4 regions of the Cytobacillus sp. FSL R5-0569 genome follow, and region 4 is predicted to be linked to each of the others. Evidence: riboswitches for the same ligand, from Rfam matches in the RefSeq annotation. Region 4 holds a riboswitch; each other region holds the start of a gene.

Evidence for each region. A riboswitch is a leader RNA that binds a small molecule or an ion and turns the genes downstream of it on or off. The one in region 4 is predicted to bind S-adenosylmethionine.
Region 1: it holds a riboswitch for S-adenosylmethionine, as region 4 does, so the genes downstream of both, metK (methionine adenosyltransferase) here and MKX78_RS07335 (PLP-dependent aspartate aminotransferase family protein) in region 4, are expected to answer to the same signal.
Region 2: it holds a riboswitch for S-adenosylmethionine, as region 4 does, so the genes downstream of both, MKX78_RS20120 (iron-containing alcohol dehydrogenase family protein) here and MKX78_RS07335 (PLP-dependent aspartate aminotransferase family protein) in region 4, are expected to answer to the same signal.
Region 3: it holds a riboswitch for S-adenosylmethionine, as region 4 does, so the genes downstream of both, MKX78_RS00700 (bifunctional homocysteine S-methyltransferase/methylenetetrahydrofolate reductase) here and MKX78_RS07335 (PLP-dependent aspartate aminotransferase family protein) in region 4, are expected to answer to the same signal.

Annotation. Positions count from the first base shown of each region.
Region 1 is NZ_JBBOWW010000001.1:3,647,724-3,652,275, reverse strand. It holds gene pckA (phosphoenolpyruvate carboxykinase (ATP)) at 310-1,893, opposite strand; SAM riboswitch class I at 2,281-2,406, shown strand; gene metK (methionine adenosyltransferase) at 2,707-3,906, shown strand; gene asnB (asparagine synthase (glutamine-hydrolyzing)) at 4,369-4,552, shown strand, end outside.
Region 2 is NZ_JBBOWW010000001.1:3,935,763-3,940,314, reverse strand. It holds gene MKX78_RS20130 (methionine ABC transporter ATP-binding protein) at 1-412, opposite strand, end outside; gene MKX78_RS20125 (MetQ/NlpA family ABC transporter substrate-binding protein) at 452-1,273, opposite strand; gene MKX78_RS20120 (iron-containing alcohol dehydrogenase family protein) at 1,270-2,385, opposite strand; SAM riboswitch class I at 2,478-2,593, opposite strand; gene MKX78_RS20115 (hypothetical protein) at 2,673-3,248, opposite strand; gene MKX78_RS20110 (GNAT family N-acetyltransferase) at 3,559-3,996, shown strand; gene MKX78_RS20105 (hypothetical protein) at 4,115-4,552, shown strand, end outside.
Region 3 is NZ_JBBOWW010000001.1:139,733-144,284, reverse strand. It holds gene rplD (50S ribosomal protein L4) at 1-1, opposite strand, end outside; gene rplC (50S ribosomal protein L3) at 26-655, opposite strand; gene rpsJ (30S ribosomal protein S10) at 692-1,000, opposite strand; SAM riboswitch class I at 1,359-1,471, shown strand; gene MKX78_RS00700 (bifunctional homocysteine S-methyltransferase/methylenetetrahydrofolate reductase) at 1,578-3,437, shown strand; gene metH (methionine synthase) at 3,415-4,552, shown strand, end outside.
Region 4 is NZ_JBBOWW010000001.1:1,402,296-1,406,847, forward strand. It holds gene yhbH (sporulation protein YhbH) at 1-813, shown strand, start outside; gene MKX78_RS07325 (MBL fold metallo-hydrolase) at 1,080-2,030, shown strand; gene MKX78_RS07330 (NUDIX hydrolase) at 2,064-2,690, shown strand; SAM riboswitch class I at 2,757-2,857, shown strand; SAM riboswitch class I at 3,039-3,149, shown strand; gene MKX78_RS07335 (PLP-dependent aspartate aminotransferase family protein) at 3,226-4,552, shown strand, end outside.

The DNA.
Region 1 (4,552 bases), 2.2 Mb from region 4:
TAAGTATTTATTAATCGGTGACCATCAACAAAAGATCATCGTTTCTTAAGTTAGCAGCTAATTTGTAGACTCATAAAGGGCGAATATTGGATACATAGGAAAGATAGTGAGTGGTGGCTATATGAAACAAGCAGTCGATTGCAACTTGGTGAGATTAGCTAATCGATTGACTTAAGTTAATCGCACTTATTAGAAATCGAAGCCGGTTGAACCGGTATTTTGACCCTCAAAAATAAACAGTGAGTGATGAGTGAAGTGAAATTATTGAAACAAAAAACCTTCGAGTCGGATGCTCGAAGGTTTTTTTAATTAAGCGATAGGACCGCCTTTTTCAGCGATTTCACTAGAGATATTACCGAATTTCTTGAAGTTTTCACGGAATTCATTAGCAAGTTCTTTTGCTTTTACATTATATGCATCTTGGTCTGGCCAAGTTTTGTTAGGCAATAGTACTTCATCTGGAACACCAGTTACATGTTGAGGAATTTCTAAACCGAATACTTGGTCAGTTACTGTCTCAACAGAATTTAGTTCGCCTTCTAGAGCAGCTTCAACCATTGCTCGTGTATAAGCAAGCTTCATACGGCTTCCTACACCATATTCTCCACCAGTCCAACCAGTGTTTACTAGGAATACTTTCGCGTTATGCTCGTCAATTTTTTTACCAAGCATTTCTGCATACTGTTGAGCTGGTAATGGTAAGAATGGTGATCCAAAACAAGTGGAGAAAGTCGCTTGTGGTGAAGTAATACCACGCTCAGTACCAGCCAGCTTAGAAGTGTATCCACTTAGGAAGTGATACATTGCTTGTTCTTTATTCAATTTAGAGATTGGAGGTAATACACCAGAAGCATCAGCTGTTAAGAAGATAATAGTATTCGGGTGACCTGCAATACTCGGGTCAACAATATTGTCAATTGCTTGTAATTGGTAAGCCGCACGCGTGTTTTCCGTTAGCGTATTGTCCGCATAATCTGCTACGCGTGTTTCTTTGTCTAATACAACATTCTCAAGTACAGCGCCAAAACGGATGGCATCGAAAATTTGTGGTTCTTTTTCACGTGTAAGGTCGATACACTTCGCATAGCAGCCACCTTCAATGTTGAATACTCCATTTGGAGACCAGCCATGCTCATCATCACCGATTAAACGACGGTTGGGATCAGCTGATAATGTTGTTTTACCAGTTCCGGAAAGGCCAAAGAATAAAGCAACATCACCTTCGCGGCCAACATTGGCTGAACAGTGCATAGGGAGAATTCCATTTTCAGGAAGCATGTAGTTCATAACAGAGAAAATAGATTTTTTCATCTCACCAGCATACTCAGTACCACCAATAAGTACAATACGGCGTTCGAATGAAACGATGATAAAAGTTTCTGAAGCTGTACCGTCAACTGCTGGGTCTGCTTTGAAATTAGGTGCTGAAATAACTGTAAATTCAGATTCGTGATCTAATAAATCTTCTTCTGTAGGACGAATAAACAATTGGTGTGCAAAAAGGTTATGCCAAGCATATTCATTAATTACTTGGATTGGCATACGGTGTTTTTTATCCGCACCAGCAAATCCTTTGAATACGAAAACTTCTTCTTTCTCTTTTAAGAAAGCAATCACCTTGTTGTATAAGTTATTGAAGACTGCTTCAGAAATTGGTTGGTTCACACTTCCCCAGTCAATTTTATCTTTAGAGCTTGCTTCTTCAACAGTATATTTGTCTTTAGGTGAACGACCTGTATACTTACCTGTTGTCGCGCGAATTGCACCAGTAGATGTAAGAACACCTTCGTTTCTGTTTAATACTTTTTCAACTAGTTGCGGCACAGATAATTGAACTTGGATGTTTTCGCCTTTTAGTAAATCATTTAACTCAGTTATCGATACAGAATTCATCTGATGAATACCTTCCTTTATATAATATTATTTAAGAGATATGCATCTCAGTCGCTATTTGTGATTATTTCTTCAAAAATAGTATAACACATTTATTCATTCAGTCTATACTATATAAATCATTTTTATATAATTAATGAAATTGTCACAAATACAGGCAGTATTCATTATAAATAGCTTTTGCAAATTTAAAAAGGATAATCAGCAAATTTAATGTAATTTTTATATATATTAAGGAAAAAGAACGGTATGATCTTAACTAAAATTATCCGTTATCAAAACTAAAGTTTATAGAGTCGGATATGACAATTTTTACATTGAATTGTTAATGAAAAACATTTGACTATATTCCATGTGTAAGTTATGATGAATCCTTGAACGGATACTCTCTTATCCCGAGCTGGTGGAGGGACAGGCCCTATGAAACCCAGCAACCTGCCAACTACATTTTCATGAGCAAAGGTGCTAACCTGATGCAAGGATTTATTACTCACTATCCTTGAACGATAAGAGTGAAAGGCGCGAATCATTTTGCTTCAACCTTTTCACTAAATCAGAGAAGAGGTTTTTTTTCATGCTTTTTAACATGATGTTGGCGAATACGAGGAGCGGCTTTTGGAATGTACTATTTATGTATGGGAAAAAGACCAACCATTTTATTCTCAATATTCCAAGTTAGCGCATAGGTTATTAAGGGTATGAGATAAACATTGGCCCATAAATAATGAAGATTCAAATAAGGGAATGAGTTCCGTATCAAAAATAAAGACTATAATAAAGTCTTATTGATTCGATAAATAAGGAGGAAGTCAGATGTCAACAAAACGTAGATTGTTTACTTCTGAATCAGTAACTGAAGGTCATCCGGATAAGATCAGTGACCAAATATCTGATGCAATATTAGATGCTATTTTATCACAGGACCCAAATGCGAGGGTTGCTGCGGAAACGTCTGTTACTACAGGTCTTGTATTGGTTGCAGGAGAAATCACTACATCCACATATGTAGATATTCCAAAAATCGTTCGTGAAACCATTAAGGAAATTGGTTATACACGTGCAAAATATGGCTTTGACTCTGAAACATGTGCTGTATTAACTTCTATTGATGAACAGTCAGCTGATATTGCTATGGGTGTAGACCAAGCATTAGAAGCGCGTGAAGGACAGATGACTGATGCAGAAATTGAAGCCATTGGTGCTGGAGATCAAGGTTTAATGTTTGGCTTTGCATGTAATGAAACAAAAGAGCTTATGCCATTACCTATTTCATTAGCTCATAAACTTTCTCGCCGTTTAGCTGAAGTAAGAAAAGAGGAAATCTTACCTTACCTTCGCCCAGATGGTAAAACACAAGTAACAGTAGAATATGATGAAAACAACAAACCTGTACGTATTGATACAATTGTTATCTCTACGCAGCACCATCCAGAAATTAGTTTAGAGCAAATTCAACGCAATTTAAAAGAGCATGTAATTAACCCAGTTGTTCCTACTGAATTAATTGATGAAAACACAAAATACTTCATCAACCCAACAGGTCGCTTCGTTATTGGTGGACCTCAAGGTGATGCTGGCTTAACTGGTAGAAAAATTATCGTTGACACATACGGCGGTTATGCACGTCACGGTGGTGGTGCATTCTCTGGTAAGGATGCAACGAAAGTTGACCGTTCAGCTGCTTACGCAGCTCGCTATGTAGCAAAGAATATCGTTGCTGCTGGACTAGCTGACAAAGCGGAAGTACAATTAGCATATGCAATTGGTGTTGCTCAGCCGGTATCCATCAGTATTGATACATTTGGAACTGGAGTAGTATCTGAGGATGTTTTAGTTGAAGTTGTTAGAAACAATTTTGACCTCCGTCCTGCTGGCATTATCAAAATGCTTGATTTACGCCGTCCGATTTACAAGCAAACAGCTGCTTATGGACATTTTGGTCGTACAGATATTGATTTACCTTGGGAGCGCACAGATAAAGCGGAAGAATTGCGTAAGGAAGCTTTAAAATAAATTAGAAAATTATGGCTGTAGAAAACTCCTTTAATGAGTTTTCTACAGTTTTTTTATGTGGAAAAGGGGCTATCGTTAAATTTTAATAAACGTACAATTGAGCCAAAGCGATTAGCTCGTACATCAAGAAGTGGAATAGCCAAAGATAGAAGAGTAAAAGTCGTTTTTTTAGATATTACAGTAGCAAATAAATATAATATTTTAAGCCCCCTAATAATGGACAAATACGCTTAAGGAAACGATTTCATATAAAATTAAAATAATTGTCATCTTTTCGTCTTAAATTGAGGGTAAAGAATAAACATCCTTAAGTATATGAAGAAGTAAACATGAACATACTGCCTAGCATAAATCATTCCATTTTTTTTTCGAAAGGTGAAACTTTTTAAAATAACTTATCGTCTATACAAGGTATGGGAAAAAATACAAACTAGATGAAATAAAAAGTAGGTGACGTACATAATGTGTGGTTTTATTGGTTGTATACATGATCAAGCACAAAAAGTACAAGAAGCAGATAAGCAATTTGAGAATATGAATAACATTATTACTCATCGTGGACCAGATGATTCAGGATATTATCGTGCAGACCATATCCAATTTGGCTTCCGTCGATTAAGTATTATAGACATTGAAAGTGGTCATC
Region 2 (4,552 bases), 2.5 Mb from region 4:
GATAAGCATTTTGTTTTTCACTTAAACCGACAATCTCTAAATATTTATTAACGCGGCTCTTTACTTCTTTCTTATCTAATCCTGTTAGTTTAAGAGGGATAGCAATATTATCATAAACTGTTGCTGTTTTTAATAAGTTAAACCCTTGAAAAATCATGCCGATATGACTTCTTGCTTCACGGAGTTTTCCTGGTGTCAGCGTGGTTAAATCCACCCCATTGACTTTTACAGAACCACTATCAGGTTTTTCAAGTAAGTTCACACAGCGAATTAATGTACTTTTACCAGCGCCGCTGTATCCGATAACCCCGTAGATTTCTCCTTGATTCACTGATAGTGAGACATCCTTTAATGCATGGATGCTTCCTTGTTTTCCTGTAAAGGTTTTGGTTATATTCTTAAGCTCTATCATGATTTGATGCTCCCTCCGTAACGCTCATTTTTAATCATTTTACCAAGAGACGATAACTGATCCGTCAAATTCCTCTTCAACAAACTTTTCAATTTCTTCACTGCGGTAGATATCAGCTAATTTTTCAAGAATTTCATCATCTTTATTCTCCGTACGGACAGCAGCGTGGTTTACGTAAGGTGAATCCTTAGGCTCGATAAAGATAGCGTCTTTAGAAGGGATAAAACCAGCTTCAATTGCAAAGTTCGTGTTAATAGCTGCAGCGTCAAGCTCTTCTAGCTGACGAGCGATTTGAGCAGAGTCAAGTTCAATAAATTCATAGTTACCATTGTTTTTTTCAATATCACGAACTGTTGAATTAATACCTGTTTCAGGATCTAATTCGATTAATCCCGCTTTTTCAAATAGTAATAGAGCTCGGCCACTATTTGTTGGGTCACTCGGAAGACCGATTTTTGCGCCATCTTTTAATTCAGCTACATCTTTTACATTGAGTGCATAGATGCCCATCGGGAATGAAACGGTATCAAAAGATTTAACTAAATCTAAATTTCTATCTTCTTTAAATGCATTAAAATAAGGCTCAGTTTGAAAAATGTTTAAGTCAATCTCTTTTTCAGCTAATGCGACATTTGGCATCACATAATCAGTAAATACTTGTGATTTAATGTTGATATCTTCTTCTTTAGCTAATTCAATTACTTTTTCTAAGATTTGCTCATGTGGACCTGCAGTGACACCAATGACTAATTCTTCATCGTCATATAATCCTTCTGTAGAGTTGCTGGCTTCATCACTACCACATGCAGCTAAGCCTGTTAAAGATAATAAGAATGTTCCAGTTAGTAACCATTTTTTCATGATGTTTGAACTCCTTTTTGTTCATTTTGTTTTTCTAATAATCGAAGTGCTTGTAAAACAGAATGTTCACTTATCTCGTTTTTCATAAAGTGAATAGATTCAGTTGGGCGTATCGCCTTTTTTACAATTGTCTTCATTAATTGCTCATCATTCACATCAATAGTTAGACTAGAGAGACTACTTGGCAATTGCCAGCTCTCATAAAACGGGAGAAGGTAATCAACTTCCGTCCATTTTTCTTCAATGGCCAATTGACCAAGAATCCCGTAAGCGACTAATTCCCCATGAAGAAAATCTTGGGCTGCATCCGCTACGGTTAGTCCATTATGAAACGAATGGGCACCAGCGATTCGTCCTGCTTTTTCGCCGAATCCACCGACCATACCCCCAGTCATGATAATCGTTTCAATCACACGGATAAGTGCTTTTGAGGTTTCGTTTTTGGCTACTGATTGTAGTGCGGCTTCACCATCATTAAGCAATGTATCTCGGCAAATTTTAGCTGAAAATTGCGAAACTTGTTTAGGTACAGGAAGTGTTTCTTCAGGGTAAAAACTTTCAATTAGAGCTTCAGCTTCATAAAACTTGGCTAATGTATCCCCAATTCCTGCTTTTAAATAAGTAATAGGCGCTTTAGCAATAATTTCAGGTTCAACCAATACGAGGGTTGTCGCAATAGGGAACTCGGTATAATGAGTAAAGCTGCCTTCTTCATTATAAAAAACACTTAATGGTGTCCATGCGGCACAGGTAGCTGCGATTGTCGGTATAAGAATGGATTGAACAGATGCTTCAATCGCAACTGCTTTTGTTATATCTAATGCTGTCCCACCACCAATACCTATTACGCCATTAGCACCATCATTTGTTATTATTTCTTGGATGTCATGGACCTTTTTTAAGGTAGTGTGACCATCTATATAATGAAGGTGAATGTTGTTATCTATTACTTCCTTGGGCAAGTAGGGTTGCACGGCTTGCCAAGCTTTTTTACCGGTTATGATATGGTATTTGGAAACAGAAATATCTTTAAGTAGGTCGGGGAGTTCTGTTAGAATGCCTGAACCTAATAAATAATGTCCTGGAGCCCCTTTTACGATTGTTACAGTCATTTCCTCTCCTCGTTTCTCTTTTGATGTGATGATAAAAACAAAAATGCCTCTCATCATGAGAGGCATAAATATACTAGAATAGTAGTAAACCTCTCTCATATATCAAAATACCAAAAAGTATTTTGCAGGATTTAGCACCTGTTCATATGGGTATATGAATGGTTGCCGGGCGTCGCAGGGCCAGTCCCTCAGCCGCTCTTTATAAGAGAAAATGCTTTATTAAATTATATTCATAATATTATCTATTACATGAAAAGTCAATAACATAATTGAAATTAATCATTAAACTAGTGATGGTGTTCTACTTGTGGGGTGTTTTCTTCAATCGGATGAATTGAGTTCTTCGCTTCTTGATGAATTCCCGATGCGCAGATAATGGCGATGCTTAATAAGAATGTTAGATAGAAGGGCACAGGTCGATTTTTCAATGCTTCCTTTAATGAATGTTTTTTGTGCATGAGAAGCATCATGGCAAAAATACTAATTAAATAAATCAGATCCATGCTAATGATCATAAATGTAACTTCACTGGGTACCAACATAATGCCTAGCATTGCCCCCATCATACTTCCCATGAGACTTGACGCTTGAGCTTCAACGAGTCCGTTTGTTTTAAACGGTAGTCCTATAAAAATGGCAATGACAGCGCTAATGAGAATTGATAATACAGTTGCTTTAGCCATTTCTGGTAACCACACAGATATAATCAAACCGATTGTTAAGCTACTCGTCATACCAACCACCATGGGAATACATTTAGAATATTTTGTAGCTATTTCTTTCTTTTTTCTAACGGCACTAATAAAGAAAAAGAAACTGTAGCCGACAACTAGAAAAAGACTGAACAAAGCAAGCATATTCAAATTACCCTCCTTTGGATGCTCATAAAATACCTCGATGCCTCCTTTCATATATATTTTGTATCGTAGTGATTATGTCAGTGCAATGATAAGAAACTTTTTATACTGTTCATTCGTAAATGAATAAAGCAATATTTTCAAACTAAGAAAAGTGGTAGTCTTGGTTTATAAGTTTTCATTCAGAACAGTTTTATAAAAAAAGGAGTTTTTATATGGGGGAAGAAATAAAGATTAGACCGATACATATAAATGATGCAAGAGATATTCATGAAATGCATAGGCAAGATTCTATTATTCAACAAACAATGGCCTTATCATCGGGGAGATAAAAGATATTGAAGATTATATTGAAGGACTTACAAAAGAAGACCATGTATTTGTTGCAGAATGTAACGGTCATGTTCGAGGGATAGCTTCCTTAGAAGAGAGAAGTGGAAAGTTAAGATATAGCGGGAATGTGCCTATCTCTATTAATGAAGAAGTACAAGGAAGAGGGATTGGCAAGACGCTTCTTGAGCGAATAGTAAAGCTTGCCGATGAAGAGTTAGGACTCATCAGATTAGAGTTAGATGTATGTGCAGATAATATAAGGGCGATTGCATTATATGAAATGTTTAACGAGGCTTTGTCTAGCTCCGGACGCCATCGGCTCGAGGTCATAAGCCAATTCGTCAAAAAGGTTAAAAAACAACCTTTCTGCCGGCTCGTCTTATGCTTGTCACCGATAAGCGGGCGCCCTGCGCTTTTCTAATTTATAGATGTCATTATTATGGGAAGAATTAAAGAGAACCTTTAAATAGAAACGATTTAATGTTAAAATTTTACTTCCTGCACGTTAATTAAATCATAACTAAAGGAGAACAGCTGCTTTGAATCACTTAATAATGGAACAACTAAAAACCTATTTTAAAGGAATCAACCCAGATGATTTAGTTATGGAGCAGATGGAATTTGAAGAAAATGTGTATGATATCCTGTTGGAAGATTGGGGAGAGTCAATTGGCTCGGTTCGTATGGATGAATTAGGTGTGGCAGAGTTTTTCATTTATACGGATGAACTAGATGAAATTCCAGGGGAAATGAGTAAGTTTGATATGATCATGCAAGCAGAGCAGTTTATAGAAAGGTTCTATGATTCGACTTTCAGGCATGGGTTATATTTGTCAGCATACATTGACTTAGGTGAATATCATATGATTTTATATAATCGCAAAGATGAGCGGTTGAATAAGGAACTCCCTCATTCTGGAATTAGTTTTACAATGCTTAGTAATGGGGTATTAAGTGCAGTCGAAAGAGAAAGCATG
Region 3 (4,552 bases), 1.3 Mb from region 4:
TTCTTACTTCCTCCTTTCCGGGTTATTACTTTGCTTTAACCGCACTTACTAGTTTTAGAAGCGCTTTTTTAGAGCCAGGTACATTACCTTTTACTAATAGAAGATTGCGTTCTGCATCTACTTTTACGATTTCAAGGTTTTGTACTGTGATTTGTTCTCCGCCCATGCGACCCGGTAATAATTTACCTTTAAATACGCGGTTTGGAGCAACAGGACCCATTGAACCTGGGCGACGGTGGTAACGTGAACCGTGTGCCATTGGTCCGCGAGATTGTCCGTGGCGTTTAATTGCACCTTGGAAACCTTTACCTTTTGAAATTCCTGTTACATCAATTTTTTCACCTTCAGCGAAAATATCAACTTTGACTTCCTGACCAACTTCATACTCAGCTAAGTCAGCTCCGCGTAATTCGCGAACGAAGCGCTTAGGAGTAGTATCAGCTTTAGCAGCGTGTCCTTTTTCCGGTTTGTTTGAAAGCTTTTCACGTTTATCTTCAAAACCGATTTGGATTGCTTCGTATCCATCAGTATCAACTGATTTCTTTTGAAGAACAACGTTTGGAGTAGCTTCAACCACTGTTACCGGGATAAGATCACCGTTTTCAGCAAATACTTGAGTCATACCAATCTTTCTTCCTAAGATTCCTTTGGTCATTTCAGTCACACCTCCTAGATTGTTTTAATGTATTAATTAAAGTTTAATTTCGATATCAACACCAGATGGTAAGTCTAAACGCATTAATGAATCGACTGTTTGTGGTGTTGGATTAATGATGTCGATTAAACGTTTGTGTGTACGCATTTCGAATTGCTCACGAGAATCTTTATATTTATGCACCGCACGAAGAATTGTGTAAACTGACTTTTCAGTTGGCAATGGGATTGGACCAGATACAGCCGCACCAGAGCGTTTTGCAGTTTCAACGATTTTTTCAGCAGATTGATCAAGAATTCTGTGATCATAAGCTTTTAAACGAATACGAATTTTTTGTTTTGCCATTATTTTCCCTCCTTTTCGCCTATTTTCATATAGACATTCTCCGTGAAAATTTCCCACACACTCGCCATGGCAAAGCGGCCGGGTGTGTCAGCAACCTTTCACTTCATCGCAGTCAAAGACCAACATTGTCTATTATACAGAAAAGACATAACAAATGCAACTATTGATTGCGTTTCTCTCTGTTCTGCACACTTTTAACATTATAACTGCTGTTAATAGTGTTTTCAAGTATATCTTCCTCTTTACATCATTTTCTAAAAAAGCACTTATTTAATTACTTATTTTTAAATTTTCTAAATTTTTATTTGACAAACATAGACTCATTCATGTAAATTTTAGTCAATAAAATATTTTTTATTTCTTATCATGAGAGGTTGAGGGATAGGCCCGATGACACCTCAGCAACCATCAATAGTGAACACTATTGAAAAGGTGCTAATTCCTACAAGCTATACGCTTGAAAGATGAGAAGATGACTATGATAATAATAGGCCTTCTTCTTGAGGGCCTTTTTTATTTTCTCTTTGGCTTCTCATCCATTGAATTCAACAAAATATGAATTGAAGGAGTGAGACCTTTGAACTTCCTTGAAAAAATGAAGAACCAAGTATTAATTGCTGACGGTGCGATAGGAACACTTCTTTATTCTTATGGTACGGATACATGTTTTGAAGAGTTAAACCTCTCAGCACCGGAACAAATTCAGCACATTCATCAAGCCTATCTCCATGCAGGTGCTGATTTAATTCAAACAAATTCCTATGCTGCGAATTATTTAAAATTGAAACGGTATGGCCTAGAGGATTCAGTCAAAGAGATTAATAGCGCGGCTGTAAAACTGGCACGATCTAGTATTCAACAGCACCAGGCATATGTGCTTGGCACAATTGGAGGTGTACGAGGATTAAACCCCCTCTCTATTCCTCTAGATGAAATTAAACGTAACTTTCGTGAACAGCTATACTGCTTATTGTTAGAAGGCGTAGATGGGCTCCTTCTTGAAACATATTATGATTTAGAAGAATTAGAAACGGTTCTCTCTATTGCCCGGAAAGAAACGGATATACCTATAATTGCCCAAGTGTCTTTACAAGAAATCGCTATATTACAAAATGGGACGTTAATTAATGACGCCTTAAAAAGGTTAGAAGCTAAAGGGGCAGATGTTGTCGGGGTAAACTGCCGTTTAGGTCCACATCATATGTTAGAGACACTCTCCTCCGTTGAATTACCTCAGCACGCGTTTCTCTCTGCATATCCTAACGCGAGTCTACCGGCCTATATCGATGGTACGATTCAATATAAGGAGAGTGAAGACTATTTTAGAAAATCAGCGAAGTCCTTCCTTAAGCAAGGTGTTCGACTGCTTGGTGGTTGCTGCGGAACGACACCTGGCCATATTAAAGCATTTGCAGACGAAGTTAGGCATGCTGTACCAATTATTGAAAAACACGTAACAAATAAAAGGAAACCTAAAATAGAGAGAATTACAATCGAACGCACCAATACCCCGTTAGAGACACTTGTACAAGAAAAACGCACCATCATCGTCGAACTAGACCCACCTAAGAAGCTATCAACTGCTAAATTTTTTGAAGGTGCCAGAGCCTTAAAAGATGCTGGGGTTGATGCAATCACACTCGCAGATAACTCTCTTGCGACACCACGAATCGCAAATGAAGCCCTAGCACACATCATCCAAAAGGATACAAACGTTCGACCACTTGTCCACCTCTCCTGTAGAGATCGAAACTTAATCGGCTTACAATCACATCTCATGGGTCTTCATACATTGGGGTTGCATGATATTTTAGCCATTACAGGGGATCCGGCAAGAGTTGGTAATTTCCCAGGCGCTTCATCTGTGTTTGATTTATCTTCCTTTGAATTAATAGAAATGATTAAACAATTTAATGAAGGAATTTCCCCTTCAGGTTCTGAACTTGGTGAAAATGCCGTCTTTTCTGTCGGGGCAGCATTTAATCCTCATGTCAAATCCTTAGACAAAGCTGTTGCCCGACTTGAAAGGAAGATAAAAGCAGGCGCTGATTATTTCGTGTCACAGCCAGTGTTTTCAGTAACACAACTATTAGAGATTCATGAGGCAACAAAGCATCTGTCCGCACCTATTTTCATCGGAATGATGCCACTGATTAGCAGCAAAAATGCAGAGTATCTTCATAACGAAGTGCCTGGTATCAAGATTACTCAAACGACCCGCGACAGAATGGCTAAAGCGGTTAACCCTGTTCTAGCTGAGAAAGAAGGCTTATTAATTACAAAAGAGTTGATCGATGCAGCCTTAGAACTCTTTCAAGGCATCTACCTTGTTACCCCCTTCCTTAGATATCAACTTACAACCGAGCTGACCAATCATATTAGAAGAAAAGATCAACAGATGAAGGAGCATCATTATGTCAAAATTAGCCATCACTAAACAAATGACGGAAAAGATTTTAATCATGGATGGAGCAATGGGTACCATGCTACAAGAAGCCCACCTAACTGCAGATGACTTTGGTGGTGAGGATTTAGAAGGTTGTAATGAACACCTCACACTTACGCGACCTGAATTGATTCAATCAATTCATGAAGCTTATCTTTCGGCAGGGGCAGATATAATTGAAACAAATACATTCGGAGCGACGCGTATCGTTTTAGAAGAATATAATATTGGGCATTTAAGTGAATTATTAAACCGCAGAGCGGCTGAAATCGCTATAAAAGCAGCGCATAAATACGACAAGCCTAATCATCCGCGATATGTAGCAGGATCTATGGGACCAACTACTAAGACATTAAGCGTTACCGGTGGAACAACTTTTAAACAATTAGTCATGGATTATCGTACACAAGCCATAGGACTCATTGACGGTGGTGTAGATTTATTATTAATAGAAACAAGCCAAGATCTCCTTAATGTAAAAGCTGCTTTCCTAGGGATTAAAGAAGCCTTTCATCACACAAAGAAAGAACTCCCTATAATGGTATCAGGGACAATAGAACCGATGGGCACCACTTTGGCAGGGCAAAACATCGAAGCGTTTTACATTTCAATAGAGCACATGAAACCAATAGCTGTTGGACTCAACTGCGCAACTGGACCGGAATTTATGCAAGAGCATATTCGCTCTCTAGCACAACTCTCTTCAACTGGGGTTAGCTGTTATCCTAATGCAGGCTTACCAGATGAAGACGGTTGTTATCACGAAACAGCAGAATCTCTATCTACAAAGCTTTTGGATTTTGCCACACAGGGCTGGGTGAATATCGTTGGTGGTTGTTGCGGTACCACACCAGCGCACATCACAGCAATCAGTCAAGCATTAGCCCATGTACCACCCCGTCCCATTACTAAAAAGAGACAGCATAAACTATCAGGTATTGAACCCCTTACCTATGATGAATCTATTAGACCGATTATGGTTGGTGAGCGGACAAATGTCATTGGCTCAAAGAAATTCAAACGGTTGATTAATGAAGGAAAGTATGAGGAAGCATCGGAAATTGCTAGAGCCCAAGTTAAAAAAGGAGCAAGCGTCATTGATATAT
Region 4 (4,552 bases):
GAAGCAGAAGTCTCTTTAATGGAAATTGAGGAAGCGTTATTTAAACAATTGGAGCTACCGAACTTAAAGAAAAAGGAACAAGATCAAATTGTCGTTGAGAATATTGAATTTAATGATATTCGCAAAACTGGTCTTATGGGGAATATAGATAAAAAGAGAACAATGATGTCAGCTTTTAAGCGAAATGCGATGCACGGGAAATCAGCTTTTCACCCCATTTATCAAGAAGACTTAAAGTTCAAGACTTGGAATGAAGTCGTGAAGCCTGAATCGAAAGCAGTTGTGCTAGCAATGATGGATACAAGTGGATCGATGGGTATCTGGGAGAAATATATGGCGAGAAGTTTCTTCTTTTGGATGACTCGGTTTTTACGAACGAAATATGAAACGGTAGAAATTGAATTTATTGCGCATCATACAGAAGCAAAGGTAGTATCAGAAGAAGATTTCTTTTCTAAAGGAGAAAGTGGCGGCACAATCTGTTCGTCTGCTTATCGTAAAGCATTGGAGTTAATTGATCAAAAGTATAACCCAGTCAGATATAATATATATCCATTCCATTTCTCAGATGGGGATAATTTAACTTCAGATAATGCAAGATGTGTAAAACTTGTTGAAGAGTTAATGAAAGTATCAAGTATGTTTGGCTACGGGGAAGTGAATCAATATAACCGCCATTCCACTTTAATGTCAGCATACAAAAATATAAAAAATGATTTGTTCCGTTATTATATTTTAAAGCAGAAGGCTGATGTATTCCATGCGATGAAAGGCTTTTTTAAAGAACAAGAACAGAAGGAAAAGTTGGCTTAATGAGAGCCTGTTTTGAAAGGTTCGCAACTAAGTTCTGAAGTGTAATAGCTTACTTACGAGCGTTTCGGAGGCAGGTTTTGAAAAATGATGAGAACAAAGCAATCGAGCTTTTTAGTTATATCACAGCGATTGATGCTGTGTTTTTTTTTGCTCAACTGACTTAGCACTATGTAGATTTGAGCACTTTTATCTGTAATTCTTTTAAGTAGCTCTCTTCATCTACTTATGTCATAATTTTCATAAAGAGTAATATGGAGGGGTTTCCTTTGCACAAAATTCAAGATTTAGGTAATGATATTCAATTGATTGATTTAATGGATTTACAAACACCTGAGCGTACGGGGGCGTATATATTAGGTGCTGAAGAATTAACAGTGATTGAAACAAGTGCTAGTCCTTCGATTCCCCATCTTATAGAAGGAATGCAGGAATTGAACATTAACCTTGAAGACATCAAGCATATTATTGTCACTCATGTACATTTAGACCATGCTGGGGGAACTGGTTTGTTCTTAGAACAATGTCCAGAAGCAAAAGTATATGTTCATCCAAGAGGTAAACGGCATTTAGCTGACCCTAGTAAATTAATTGCTGGTGCTAGAATGGTATATGGCGATGATTTTGATCAACTATTTAATCCGATTGTGCCAATTGATGAGAAGAGATTAGTCGCGATGGAAGAGGGACAATCATTGGATATCGGTGGGCGTTTGTTAACTTTCTATGATACCCCTGGCCATGCAAAGCACCACTTTTCAATCCATGATTCGAAAAGTAATGGCTTCTTTACTGGCGATACAATTGGCGTATTTTATCCTAACATAGCAAGAAAAGGTTATCCATTAGTTCTGCCATCGACTTCTCCTAATCAATTTGATCCAGAGGCGATGTTATCTTCTGTTGAAAAAATCGAATCACTTCAACCACAACATATCTTTTTTGGGCATTATGGTGAGGGCCCTGAACCAAAGGATGTTTTTACTCAAATTCGTTATTGGTTACCTATATTTACTTCAGTTGCAGATGACGTTTTTCTCCAAGGAAATGACATAATAAAAATGCAAGAAGCCATACAATCGGAATTGTTGGAACAAGTAAAACATTATTTATTAACAGCGCACGATGTTGAACTTAGTGCAGAGGATAAGAAGCTAATAGGCTTAGATTTAAATGTCTGCACAATGGGGATGATTGATAGATTGCAGAAAGTGAAATAAAGATTTAAGTCGTGTGGTTTGGAGGTAATTAACATGGATTTGGAAGAAATAAGATCAGAGATACAGCATCGTCAATCAGATATATTGGGTAGCTCCAGATTGGTTAAATTCGCTGTTCTTCTTCCCCTAATAGAAAAAGATGGAGAAATACATATTTTGTTTGAAGTACGGTCTTTATCTATGAGAAGACAGCCAGGGGAAATTTGCTTTCCTGGGGGGAAAATGGATCAAGACGATGTGGATTTAATAGAGACGGCAAAAAGGGAGACCAGTGAAGAGTTAGGTATCCCAATTGGAGAAGTCTCTGTTTTTTCAGAACTTGATTATGTAGTGACACCTTATGATACAGTGATTTATCCGTTTGTAGGCACAATAGAGAGCATCAGTGATCTTAAGCTAAATCCAGAGGAAGTGGATCAAATTTTCACAGTACCACTTGCTTATTTTTTGAAAGAGGGACCATCTATTCATTATATTGAGATGAAGCCAGAGCCTAATAGTAGCTTTCCCTATCATCTCATTCCTAATGGGGAAAAATATAAATGGCAAACGCGGAGGATGCAAGAAATTTTTTATACTTATAAAGGTCATGTGATATGGGGGTTAACAGCTAAGATACTGTATCACTTTTTGACGCTTATCCAGGATGAAAATAAATAAATTTTCAAAATGTTATTGACGATTCCCTATAAAAGGGTATATGATGTTAAACAAATAAATATGAACTTCTTATCCAGAGAGGCGGAGGGACTGACCCAGAGAAGCCTCGGCAACCAGCAATCTTTTGTATGGTGCTAATTTCAGAGGATATTATCCAAAGATAAGGAGAAGGTGAGCTCGTTAATTCAAAGCCCTTCTGCCTCTTCTAGGTAGAAGGGCTTTTTATGTGATAGAGCTAATATTTTATTGGAATATAAAATATATTCAGATTTCATATTGACGACAAATCATTTTTTGGATATAATTCTATTTGTAATTAAAGTATTAACGCTTTAAAAAATAAAATATTTCTTATCGAGAGTGACGGAGGGATCAGGCCCTATGAAGTCCGGCAACCTTCAAGCAATTGCTTGAAAAGGTGCTAAATCCTGCAGGCAGTAAATGTCTGGAAGATAAGATGAGGCAACCCCCTCTTCTTATGAAGAGGGGGTTATTTATTTTAATCATCCGACTAAAAAGTAGAGGAGAGTATATAATGACGAATCAATTTAACACTTATGATGATGAGACGATTTTATTACATGGAGGTCAATCACCAGACCCGACAACGGGATCTCGTGCAGTTCCTATTTATCAAACAAGTTCATATGTTTTTCATAATACAGACCATGCGCAAAGCCTATTTTCATTAGATGAGACGGGAAATATCTATTCACGAATCGGTAATCCAACGGTAGATGTATTAGAAAAACGTATTGCTTTATTAGAAGATGGGGTAGCGGCAGTAGCGACTTCATCTGGAATGGCAGCTATAGCTCTTTCAATTATGAATATTGCCCAAGCGGGTGATGAGATTGTTGCAGCGTCGAACCTTTATGGTGGAACATATAATCTTTTTGCCATAACACTTCCGAAATATGGGATTAAAGTTCATTTTGTTGATGGATCTGACCCTGAGAATTACCGTAAAGCGATTACGCCAAAAACTAAGGCTTTATATGGAGAGATTATTGGGAACCCAAGTCTTCATGTCCTAGATGTAGAGGCAGTTGCAAATATTGCTCATGATAATGATATTCCTCTTATTATTGATAATACTTTCGCTTCACCTTATCTTTGCAAACCAATCCAATGGGGAGCAGATATTGTCATTCATTCGGCAACAAAATGGATTGGTGGTCATGGAACAACAATTGGCGGACTTGTAGTTGATGGCGGACGATTTAATTGGAATCATGATAAGTTTCCTGGTTTTACTCAGCCAGATCCAAGTTATAACGGTATTGTTTATGCGAATGAGTTTGGTACACTCGCTTTCAGTACAAAACTTCGTGTTCAGTTGCTGCGCGATTTTGGGTCATCATTAAGCCCACATAGTGCATTTCTTTTACTCCAAGGATTGGAAACACTCCATTTACGTATAGAGAAACATACGGAAAATGCAGCGAAGATAGCCCATTTCTTAAACGCTCATCCAGCTGTCGATTGGGTCGCATATCCAGGTTTAGCAGAGCATCCAGCGCATGAACTCGCGAAGAAATATTTAAACACTGGCTTCGGTTCCATTGTGAACTTCGGTATTAAAGGTGGCCGAGATGCAGGTAAAAAAGTGATAGATACAATTGCATTGTGGTCTCATGTAGCCAATGTAGGTGATGCGAAGTCACTCATTATTCATCCGGCTTCAACCACACATCAACAGTTAAGTGCAGAAGATTTAATTAAAAGCGGTGTAAGTGAGGAACTCATACGTTTATCAGTTGGGATTGAATCGGTTAGAGATTTAACCAATGACTTAGATCAAGCCTTCTATGAAGCGACTGGTATTTCTTCGAAGGGAGAACAAAAAGGAGAAACAGCAG